3 regions of the Dyella aluminiiresistens genome follow, and region 1 is predicted to be linked to each of the others. Evidence: predicted binding sites of a transcription regulator. Region 1 holds the regulator's gene; each other region holds the start of a gene.

Region 1 (3,938 bases):
ACGCCGGCACACATCCAGGAAATGGATGACAGCGGCAACCTGATGCTCGGCCACGCCAACCAGCTGGACTACGACAACGACACCGGCATCGCCGTGCTCACTGGCCACGCTTTCATCCAGCAGAAGGGCCGCGGCGAAGCACACGGCGACAAGCTCACCTACAACACCCAGACCAGCGAGATGACCGGCGTCAGCGGCACCGACGGCCGCGTGCACATGACCTTCATACCCAAGCCCAAGCCTGCGACCGGCAAGACCGCGTCCAAGCCCGTCGTACCCGCCAGCGCCAGCTCCGCGTCCAACCCGAAGGGACAGCACTGACCCATGCTCTCCGCTGAAGGCCTGCAGAAACGCTTCCGCTCGCGCCAGGTCGTGCGCGATTTCGGATTTTCCATCCGCCAGGGCGAAGTGGTGGGCCTGCTTGGCCCCAACGGCGCCGGCAAGACCACCTGTTTCTACATGGTGGTCGGCCTGATCGAAGCCGATGGCGGCAGCATCCGCCTCGACAAGCAGGACATCACCGGACTGCCGATGCACGCCCGCGCCAAGCTGGGCATCGGCTACCTGCCGCAGGAAGCCTCGGTGTTCCGCCGGCTCAGCGTGGCCGACAACATCCTGGCCGTGCTGGAGCTGCGTGACGGACTCAACGCCCGGCAGCGGGCCGCCGAACTGGAAAGTCTGCTCGACGAGCTGAAAATCGGCCATATCGCCGACCAGAAGGGCGTCAGCCTGTCCGGCGGCGAGCGACGCCGGGTCGAGATCGCCCGCGCGCTGGCCGCACAGCCACGCTACATGCTTCTGGACGAACCCTTCGCCGGCGTGGACCCGATCTCGGTCGGCGAAATCCAGCGCATCGTGCGGCACCTGAAGGAACGTGGTATCGGCGTCCTGATCACCGACCACAACGTGCGCGAAACCCTGGGCATCTGCGATCGCGCCTACATCCTGAACGAGGGCGAGGTGCTCTCGCGCGGCACGCCGGCCCACATCCTGGCCGACGAGAAGGTGCGCGAGGTGTATCTGGGACGCGAATTCAAGCTCTGAAAAACCACACCAGGCCCCTTTCCGTGCACCCCGTCAGACCAGCCAGCGCGGGAACGGAGGGGGCCGCGCAGCTGCGCCGCTAGCAAAATACCGGCCAAGGCTATGGTCGCCTCCGTGGCGAGGGGTTAGGATGACAGCGAGTTCATCCCGACCGGCGGACATGAAACCCGGACTGCAGTTTCGTCTCAATCAGCAGCTTGCCCTGACGCCCCAGTTGCAACAGGCGATCCGTCTGCTGCAACTGTCGCAACTCGAGCTTGAGGCCGAACTGCGCCAGATCGCCGAGAGCAACCCCTTGCTGGAGTTCGCCGAGGACGCCGAGCCCGGCGCCGAAGACGAGCACGAAGGCGAGGATGCCTATACCTCCAACACCGCCGAAGTTGCCGCCGACAACGATCCCGCCGACATCCCGGAATGGACTGAGGGCGACGTCAACAGCGAACAGCCGATCGACTTTTCCGCCAGCCATACCGGCAGCAGCAGCGGATCACGCGATGACGATGGGCTTGAACCGCAGAACGCGGCCCCGGAAACCCTGCAGGAACACCTGCAGTGGCAGCTCAATCTGAGCTCGCTGGATACCCGCCAGAAAACCATTGCCACGGTACTGATCGACGCGCTCAACAACGACGGCTACCTCACCGAGGGGCTCGATGCCATCCTCGCGGCCCTGCCGGCTCACCTCGGTGCCAGCCTGGAGGACGTCGAGTCGGTGCGACGGCAACTGCAGCGCTTCGATCCCGCGGGTGTCGGCAGCCTAGACCTGCGCGACTGCCTGCGCGCCCAGCTGGAACAGTTCGACGAAGCCACCCCGCATCGCGAACTGGCCCTGAGCATTGTCGACGGCGAACTGGACCTGCTGGCCCGCAACGACCTGGCCCGCCTGGCCCGCAAGCTACGCGTGGACGAAGAGGACGCGGCCGGCGCCGCCATGCTGATCCGCAGTCTCGATCCACGCCCCGGCGCGGCGCTGGACACCACTCCGGTGGAATACATCGCGCCGGACGTCTATGCACGCAAGGCCGGCAGTCGCTGGCAGGTCAGTCTGAATCCCGACAGCCAGCCCAAACTCGGCCTCAACCAACACTACTGCAGCCTGATCGCCCAGGCGCGTGGCAATGACGCCAGTTGGATGCGTGGCCAGTTGCAGGAGGCGCGCTGGCTGCTGAAAAGCCTGGAGTCCCGTGCCGAGACGCTGATCAAGGTGGCCGATGCCATCGTGCGCCGGCAGAGCGCCTTCCTCGACTACGGTCCCGAGGCCATGCACCCGCTGGTGCTGCGCGAAGTCGCCGAGGAAGTCGGCATGCACGAATCCACCATCTCGCGCGTGACCACCCGCAAGTACATCCATACCCCGCGCGGCACCTTCGAGCTGAAGCATTTCTTTTCCAGCGGCGTATCCACCGAGGATGGCGGCAGCGCCTCGGCCACCGCCATCCAGGCGATGCTGCGCAAGCTGGTGGATGCCGAAGACCCGCGCAAACCGCTCTCGGACCAGGCCCTGGCCGTGGAGCTGCGCAACAAGGGCATCCAGGTCGCACGTCGCACCGTCGCCAAGTACAGGGAGGCATTGCGTATTCCAAGTTCCAACGAACGTCAGCGCGCCAGTTGAACCGGCTTGTCGATGGAGGGGAACTTGCCCGGCCGGTCCGGCGTCCCAATATCAGGAAACAATGGTTACCGAATGCACTGCCATGACGGTGCATCGACCCACGCCGCCACGGCGGCAAACCACAGGAGGCGCACCATGCAATTCCAACTCAGTGGCCAGCAGATCGAAGTCACCCCGGCCCTCCGCGACCATGTGACCGCCAAGCTCGACCGGTTGACCCGTCTCGACGATCGTCTGGTAAGCCTCACTATCGTGCTCTCCCTGGACAAACTGCAGCAACGCGCCGAAGGCACGCTCGCCGCCAGTGGCGCCACCCTCCACGCCGAAGCAGCCGAGGCCGACATGTACGCCTCGATCGACACGCTGTTCGACAAGCTGGTAAGCCAGCTGCGCCGTCACCGCGAAAAGATCTGCGACAAGCATCAGCGTGAAGTCCGCCAGGAACGCCAGTACGGCTGAACCTGAGCGCAGGCCCGCCACGTCATCCCGATGTGGCGGGCCTTCCCCGCAATTCCGAATGGCACCCCGGCACCTCCATTCAGGGCTGTCCGGCAGGCCTGATCGTACTCGTCGCCTGACCCCGCGCGACATGTCCTGAACACACCCGAACCGCCAAGCTGGCACAATGCCTTCTGCGATCGCCCCTGCGGGCGCTCACGAAAGGAAAACCGCTTGGACCGGCTGACTGCCCGACAACTCTTCGATGGTGTGCACGAGCGCATGTCCCTGCGCTGGGTCGCCGGCATGCGCGGCGAATCACGCGCGCTCGATCCCGGCGCCACCCAGACCCGGCGCCCTTCGCTGATCGGCTACCTGAACGTGATCTACCCGAACAAGGTACAGATCATCGGCAGCGAGGAACTGCGCTACCTCGACAGCCTGGACTCGCGCCAGCGCTGGGAGGCCATCCACAAGATCGCCGCCACCGAGCCGGTCGCGCTCATCGTCACCCGCGACCAGCCGATCCCCTCCGACCTGCGCGAAGTGGCCGAGGAAACCGACACGCCACTGTGGCTCAGCTCGAAGCGCGGCCATGAGCTGCTTACCTGGCTGCAGTACCACCTGGCCCGCACGCTGGCTCCGCGCACCACCCTGCACGGCGTTTTCCTGGAAGTGTTTTCCATCGGCGTGCTGATCACCGGCGAGGCCGGTTCCGGCAAGAGCGAGCTGGCACTGGAGCTGATCAGTCGCGGCCATCGCCTGGTGGCAGACGACGCCCCCGAATTCACCCTGATCGCCCCCGACGTGATCGACGGCACCTGCCCCGAGCTGCTACAGGACC
Region 2 (3,938 bases), 960 kb from region 1:
CGGATGAACTGCTGGAAGGCGCATTGGAGGCGATCCAGCAATCGGCCAGGACCGGCAGCGTGGGCGACGGAAAGATCTTCGTCAGCCCGATCGACCAGGTCATCCGCATCCGTACCGGCGAACTCGACGCCGACGCCCTCTGATCCTCACCCGCGAGGTTTCCATGAAACAGATCATGCTTTCCCGATCCGCTCGAGCGCTACCGGCGTGGACGTTGATGTTCGTCGTATTCGCCATGTGGATGGTGTCGCCCATGTCCCATGCGGCAACGCCGGCACCGGTCGTCGACAAGGGCGACGTCGCCTGGATGCTGACATCCACCCTGCTGGTGTTGTTGATGACGGTGCCCGGCCTGGCATTGTTCTACGGTGGCCTGGTGCGTTCGAAGAACGTGCTCTCGGTGCTGATGCAGGTGATGACGGTGTTTTCGATGATCCTGGTGCTGTGGGCCATCTATGGCTACAGCCTGGCGTTCAATGGCGATGGCGCCTTCATCGGCAACCTGCACAAGCTGTTCCTGCACGGAGTCACCAGGGACAGCCTGGCCGCCACCTTCACGCCCGGGGTCGCGTTGCCCGAGCAGGTGTTCGTGGTGTTCCAGTCCACTTTCGCCGGTATTACCGGTGCGTTGATCGTGGGCTCGTTCGCCGAGCGCATGCGCTTTCGTGCGGTGCTCGCCTTCACCGCCTTGTGGTTCACCTTTGCCTATCTGCCGATCGCGCACATGGTGTGGTGTGGCCCGAACGGCTTCCTGTTCGCCAAGGGCGCGCTGGACTTTGCCGGCGGTACGGTGGTGCACATCAACGCCGGTATCGCGGGCCTGGTCGGCGCGTACATGGTCGGGCCGCGCCTGGGCCTGGGGCGCGAGTCGATGAAGCCGCACAACGTCACCTTCACCATGATCGGTGCCTCGCTGCTGTGGGTGGGCTGGTTCGGCTTCAATGCGGGGTCCAACCTGGAAGCCAACGCGGGTGCGGGCCTGGCCTTCATCAACACCCTGCTCGCCACGGCGGCGGCGGTGCTGGCCTGGCTGGGGCTGGAGGCGGTCACCAAGGGTAAGCCGTCGATGGTTGGCGGAGCGTCCGGTGCAGTGGCCGGGCTGGTGGCGATTACGCCGGCATGTGGCACGGTCGGGCCGATGGGTTCGCTGGCGATCGGTGCCCTGGCCAGCGTGGTCTGCGTCTGGGGTGTGACTGGCCTGAAGAAGATTCTGCGTGCCGACGATGCGCTCGATGTGTTCGGCGTGCACGGTCTCGGCGGTATTCTGGGCGCCTTGCTGACCGGCGTCTTCAGTGCCCCGGCCCTTGGCGGTACCGGTTTCGGCAGCGGCAACAGCACGATGCTGCAGCAGCTGGGCGTGCAGGCGCTCGGTGTGGGTATCACCCTGGTGTGGAGCGGTCTGGTCTCCGTGGCGGCTTATTTCGTGGTCAAGCTGCTGTTCGGCCTGCGGGTATCGACCGAGGCGGAGCGCGAGGGCCTGGATATCACCTCGCATGGCGAGACCGCTTACGAAAGCTGATGCCATCGGGCACGCCCAGGGGGCGATGTGGCGTGCCCGATTTTGGTGCAATACTTCTCCGTGTTCGCCCGGTTATGATGCGAGTGCAAGCGGGCCATCCGGCGTGATGGCCCGCCAGATCAAAGGCATGGCGCCATTCCGTTGATGGCATGGCGCTTGCTATCCCTAACCAGTCATCTACTCCAGTCGAGGTTCCCCATGAATGCCCAGCAAGTGCTCGACCTGATCCAGGAACACGAGGTCGAGTTCGTCGACTTCCGTTTTGCCGACATGCTCGGCAAGCACCATCACGTCACCTTTCCGGCGCACGCCATCGACGAGTCGACCTTCGAGGACGGCAAGATGTTCGACGGCTCCTCCATCAGTGGCTGGAAGGGCATCAACGAGTCGGACATGATCCTGATGCCCGATCCGGAAACCGCCTATCTGGACCCGTTCAGCGCACACCCGCAGATGGTGATCCATTGCGACGTGCTGGAGCCGAGCACCATGCAGGCCTACGGCCGTGATCCGCGCTCCATCGCCAAGCGCGCCGAGTCGTACCTGAAGTCCACCGGCGTGGCCGACACTGCTTTCTTCGGACCGGAGCCCGAGTTCTTCATCTTCGATTCGGTGCGCTGGCAGAACGACATGGGCCGCGTGTTCTACGAAATCGAGTCCGAAGAGGCCGCCTGGAGCTCGCGCTTCAAGTACGAGGACGGCAACATGGGCCACCGTCCCGGCGTGAAGGGCGGCTACTTCCCGGTGTCGCCGGTCGACTCGCTGGGTGACCTGCGTGCCGACATGTGCAAGGTGCTCGAGTCGCTGGGTCAGGAAGTGGAAGTGCATCACCACGAGGTGGCCAACGCCGGCCAGTGCGAGATCGGCGTGAAGTTCAACACGCTGGTGAAGAAGGCCGACGAGCTGATCACCCTGAAGTACGTGATCAAGAACGTGGCGCACCAGAACGGCAAGACCGTCACCTTCATGCCCAAGCCCATCGTGGGCGACAACGGCAGCGGCATGCACGTGCACCAGTCGCTCAGCAAGAACGGCGAGAACCTGTTTGCCGGCGACCTGTACGGCGGCCTGTCGCAGACCGCGCTGTGGTACATCGGCGGCATCTTCAAGCATGCTAAGGCGATCAACGCCTTCGCCAACTCCACCACCAACAGCTACAAGCGCCTGGTGCCGGGCTTCGAGGCGCCGGTGATGCTGGCCTACTCGGCGCGCAACCGCTCGGCGAGCTGCCGCATCCCGTACGTGTCCAGCCCGAAGGGCCGCCGTATCGAAGTGCGTTTCCCCGATCCGATGCAGTCGGGCTACCTCACCTTCACCGCGCTGATGATGGCGGGTCTCGACGGCATCCTGAACAAGATCGACCCGGGTGCGCCGGCCGACAAGGATCTGTACGACCTGCCGCCGGAAGAAGAAAAGAACATCCCGCAAGTGTGCGCCAGCCTGGATGCCGCGCTGGAAGCGCTGGACAAGGACCGCGAGTTCCTCAAGGCCGGCGGCGTCATGACCGACGACTTCATCGACGGCTACATCGCGCTGAAGATGCAGGAAGTGACCCGGTACCGCGCCAGCACGCATCCGCTGGAATTCCAGATGTACTACGCGATCTGATCGCAGCGTCAGCTGGACGGGACAACGGGCGCCATGGCGCCCGTTGTCGTTTGTATGGGTCCGGACCGCCCGCCCCGGCAGATCGACGCACGAGCGCCGTTCGCGTCCCGGCGGGTTATTTGGGCAGCGCCGGCATCCGTTTGGTGAGCTCGCGCTGGCGGCGGATCTCTTCGCGCAGAGCGCGTCGCTTCGCCTTGCGTTCGCGCCGGTCGTGCAGCCACAGGTAGATCGCGGGGGTGCTGAGCAGGGTCAGCAGCTGCGACACCAGCAGGCCGCCGAGGATGGCGATACCCAGCGGCTGGCGCATTTCCGAGCCCTGGCCGAAGCCGATCGCCAGCGGCAGTGCCGCGCCCATCGCCACGAGCGTGGTCATGGTGATCGGGCGGAAACGCACCAGCGCCGCTTCGCGGATCGCTTCGACCGGGTTCATTCCGTGCTCGCGCTCCGCGACCAGCGCGAAGTCCACCATCAGGATAGCGTTCTTCTTCACGATGCCGATCAGCATCAGCACCGCGATCACCGACATCATGGTGAGCTGGGTATGGGTGACCAGCATGGCGAGGAAGGCACCCATGCCCGCGGCCGGCAGGGTCGAAATGATGGTCAGCGGATGGATCAGGCTCTCGTACAGAATGCCCAGCACCACGTACATCGCCAGGATCACCGCCAGCAGCACGATCAGGGCGTTGCTCAGCGCCTCCATCAGGTTCTTGTTCTCGCCCGAATAGCGCTTCTGGATTCCGGCAGGCAGGTTGGCGGCGTATATCGCCTGGTCGACCAGCCGCAGGCCTTCGGCCTGGGTCACACCCTT
Region 3 (3,938 bases), 1.8 Mb from region 1:
CGTGGTATCGGACGTGTTCGAGCTTTCCAGCGCACCCGACTGGATGCTGCCGAATTCACCGGTGTCGGCGGTACCCATGATCGGCACGCCCGAGTCGGTGCTCGACGCCCAGGTGGTATTGCCCAGCTGACGCAGGCCCTGCTCGTTGGTGAAATTGGCCACCGCGACCTGACCCAGCTGGCTGCTCTTGCCGTTGGAGTAGTACGCAGTCACCACACCCTTGCTGTCGATGTCGATGTTCGACAGGGTGCCGGCCTCGTAACCGTTCTGATTGATCGTGCCTGCCGAATAGCTGGTGCCGAACTGGGTGACGCTGCTGGCGTCGAGGGTCAGCGTCAGCGGACTGGAACCATTGCCCAGGTTGACCGCATTGAAGGCCAGCTGACCACTGGACGGCGAGGCCAGGGTGCCCGACGAACCGAAGGTGAGCGCCTGCGTGCCGGCACTCTGGCCGTCGACGTAAAGATTGGCGTTCCAGGTATTGGTACCGGTCTTCACGTAGTAGACGGTGGCCTGGTGCGAGCCGCCCTGCGAGTCGTACACCGTCACCGGCTGCGCGTCGTTGTAGCTGGTGGAGTCGGTAGGGCTGAACGGCGTGGTGGTCGGCACGCTGTCGCTGGCCGACAGGTTGGAGCTCAGCGTGATCGTGGAGGTGGCCTGCGCCGTGCTCTGCGTCGTCATCAGCTTCAGGTCGCTCAGCGTGCTGGTGTCGAAACCGCCGGCGCCGTTCGGCGGGTAGATCTGCAGGTTGGCGCCTTCGGGGGTCTGCACGTAGCCGTCCGCGCTTTCCTGGAAGTCGCCCGCACGGGTGTAGACCGGGCCGTTGCCGCTGTTGACGACGAAGAAGCCGTTGCCGCTGATCGCCATGTCCAGGCTGTTGCCGGTGGTGCTGATGTCACCCTGGGTGAACTGCTGCGCCACTTCCTGCAGGTGGGCACCACTGCCGACCGCGGTCGCGCTGAGGTTGAGCCCGGTCACCGCGAAAATGTCGCCGAACTCGGCGCGCGAGCCCTTGAAGCCGGCCGTGTTGGCGTTGGCGATGTTGTTGGAAATGACGTTGAGGTCGGACTGCGCCGCGTTGATGCCGCTGAGCGTGGTATTCAGAGCCATGATGCGTTCCTCGAAATGATGAAGATGCCCGGGTCGTCGCCGGCGTCAGAGAATCTGAGCCACCTGGCTCAACGAAACATCGCCCACGCCCGCCACCTGCAGGGTGGTACCCGCGGTGGTACCGCCGTAGCCGACGCTGGTCACGGTGCCGGCGACATAGGTGTTCAGTGCCGTGCTGCCGCTGCTCGCGCTCACCGTGTAGTTGCCGCTCGGCAAGGCGTTGCCGTTGTCGTCCTTGCCGTCCCAGCTGAAGTTGGACATGCCTGCGTTCTGCGTGCCGAGCTGGATCGTCCGCACCACGTTGCCTGCCGAGTCGGCGATCTGCACCGTCACCGGACCGGCGCTGGTCACCTGCACGCCACCGTTCATCGCGCTGCCGCTGTAGGCCAGGTTGCTCGACGGCACCAGCACGGAGCGGTCCAGCAGGTTGGACGAGCTCAGCATCTGGTTGGTCTGGGTGGCGCTGGAAACATTGTTGCTGAGCGTGGTGAGGTCGGTATCCAGCTTCTGCGTCGCCGACAGCTGGCTGAACTGCGCCATCTGCGAGACGAACTGCGAGTTGTTGACCGGGTTGGTCGGGTCCTGCGCCTGCAGCTGCGCCGTCATCAGCTTGAGGAAGTCGGCTTGCGACATCGTGCTGGAAAGCGCCGAGCTGACGGACGAACCCGACGACGTGCTGGCGGTGCTGTTGGTATTGATCGTGGTCACGGTTTGCTCCGTCTGGACTAGTTGCCGAGGCTTAAGGTCTTGAGCATCAACTGCTTGGTGGTGTTCATCACCTCGACGTTGTTCTGGTAGGAACGCGAGGCGGAAATCATGTTGACCAGCTCGTCGACCGGGTTGACGTTGCTGCTGTAGACATAGCCGTTGGCGTCGGCCATCGGGTTGCCCGGCTCGTACTGGCGCTGGATCGGGGCATTGCTCTGGGTAATGCCGTCGACCTTGACGCCGACCGAGCCGTCGCCGGCATCGGTGGCGCTGCCGGCCTGCGCGGCCATGCTGGCGTCCTGCTGCACCACCGAGAACACCGGCTCGCGCGAGTGGTAGGCGGCCTGCGCCGAACTCGCCACGCTGTTGGCATTGGCCAGGTTGCTGGCCACCACGTTGAGGCGCAGTGACTGCGCCGCCATGCCCGAGCCGGCGATGTTGAAGATATTGGTAAGCGACATGGCCTCAGTTCCCCGTGATGGCGGTGCGCAGCATCTGGATCTGCGCGGTGATGAAGGACAGGCTGGCCTGGTAGTGCACGCTGTTCGACGCGAACGCGGCTTCCTCGACCTGGGTATCGACGGTGTTGCCGTCCATGCTCGGCTGGGTCGGAATGCGATAGGAAAGCGGCATGTCGCCTGATGTGACCGGCTGGATCTGGTCGGACGACGTCGTGCTCAGCGGCAGTGCCGTCTGCGCATTGCTGGTGCCGGCGAGCACCTTGCGGAAATCGATGTCACGCGCGAGATAGCCCGGGGTATCCGCGTTCGCGAGGTTGCTGGACAGCACCTCCGCACGCTTCTCCCACAGGGCCAGTGCCTGTGTGTGCATGCCGAAAAGGTTGTCGAGACTGCTCATGTTGACTCCACGCGGCCTGGCCGGTGGTAGTCGTGTGGCAATTAGCGTGCCATGCGCCCGGAAACCGCGCAGCGGCGCGGTCTGGCAGCGCACGGCCGGGACCGTGCATCAGGCAGGAGTCGGAATCCCGACGCGTTGGCGGGTCAGTCCGGGAACAGCTCCAGCACGGCGCGGGCCAGTACATCGGGCTGGAATTTGGCGACAAAGCGGTCGGCGCCGACTTCGCGCACCAGGGCTTCGTTGAAAACCCCACTGAGCGAGCTGTGTAGCAACACTTTCATCGAACGCAGGCCAGGCGTCTCGCGGATAGCGCGGGTCAGCGCATAGCCGTCCATGCGTGGCATTTCGATATCCGACACGACCAGCCCCACACCTTCCCCGGCGGGGCCTTCGGCCATCTCCAGCAGCCGGTCCAGCGCCTCGCGGCCGTCCTGCGCCACCACGCACTCGATACCCATCTGCCGGAAAAAATCCACGACCTTGCGCCGGGCCACCGTCGAATCGTCGGCCACCAGCACCCGGCACGGCGCGGATGAGCGCCCGGCCATGACGTTCTGCAGGCTGTCCGACAGCACCGCCGGCGTCTCGTCCAGACTGGCCAGCACATGCTCGACATCGACCACCGCGATCAGCGCGCCGTCCACCCGCGTCACGCCGTTGACGCGCGAACCGAAGCCCAGCGCGGCGGCAGGTGCCGCCATCGACTCACCCTCGCAATGCACGATGCGCAGCGGGTCGGCGACCAGGAAGCCCTGCACGCTGCGGCTGAACTCGGTGACGATCAGGTGCGCGGACGGCTCGTCGCGCAACGAGGGATACCCCAGCGCCAGAGCCAGATCGATCACCGGGATGGTCTGGCCACGATAGTCGCAGCTTCCGGCCAGCAGCTCGTGCGCCTTGGGCATGCGCTCCAGCGGCGGCCGACGCAGCACCTCGCGCACCTTGAACACATTGATCGCGAAAAGCTGCTCGCCACCCACACGGAAAAGCAGCATCGCCATCCGGTTGTGCCCGGCAAGGCGGGTATAGCGCTCCACATTTTCCAGCAACGTACCTGCCATCGCGACATCCAACCGGTTCGACTCGCATGGCTATCGGCCACGCGCGCCACCACTTGAGCCCCGTTCGGCGGCACCCCGGTGGGCCGCCGACATGCCACGGCGGTGCTGGCACGCGCGTTGCTTGCTCAAGTTCCAGGGGATTCCGACGATTCTTGAGAGTCCCTCCCACTTTCAGGAAGTGTCGCATCCATGCCCTTCATC

What was found. Region 1 encodes sigma-54, which starts transcription at its own class of promoters, with help from an activator protein. Its sites were predicted from a motif close to TGGCACGNGCNTTGC; they were not measured.
Region 2: a site for sigma-54 is predicted at 1,665-1,679, ahead of glnA (type I glutamate--ammonia ligase). Genes of this name have one in related genera too.
Region 3: a site for sigma-54 is predicted at 2,714-2,728, ahead of flgB (flagellar basal body rod protein FlgB). Genes of this name have one in related genera too.

Annotation. Positions count from the first base shown of each region.
Region 1 covers NZ_CP132911.1:2,688,865-2,692,802, forward strand. Annotated here, with positions in the region: gene lptA (lipopolysaccharide transport periplasmic protein LptA) at 1-321, shown strand, start outside; gene lptB (LPS export ABC transporter ATP-binding protein) at 325-1,044, shown strand; gene RA164_RS12145 (RNA polymerase factor sigma-54) at 1,205-2,656, shown strand; gene hpf (ribosome hibernation-promoting factor, HPF/YfiA family) at 2,792-3,115, shown strand; gene hprK (HPr(Ser) kinase/phosphatase) at 3,377-3,938, shown strand, end outside.
Region 2 covers NZ_CP132911.1:3,653,747-3,657,684, reverse strand. Annotated here, with positions in the region: gene RA164_RS16280 (P-II family nitrogen regulator) at 1-143, shown strand, start outside; gene RA164_RS16275 (ammonium transporter) at 218-1,519, shown strand; gene glnA (type I glutamate--ammonia ligase) at 1,718-3,127, shown strand; gene RA164_RS16265 (efflux RND transporter permease subunit) at 3,243-3,938, opposite strand, start outside.
Region 3 covers NZ_CP132911.1:922,061-925,998, reverse strand. Annotated here, with positions in the region: gene flgE (flagellar hook protein FlgE) at 1-1,110, opposite strand, end outside; gene RA164_RS03825 (flagellar hook assembly protein FlgD) at 1,156-1,818, opposite strand; gene flgC (flagellar basal body rod protein FlgC) at 1,836-2,279, opposite strand; gene flgB (flagellar basal body rod protein FlgB) at 2,284-2,676, opposite strand; gene RA164_RS03810 (chemotaxis protein) at 2,820-3,737, opposite strand; gene RA164_RS03805 (methyl-accepting chemotaxis protein) at 3,927-3,938, shown strand, end outside.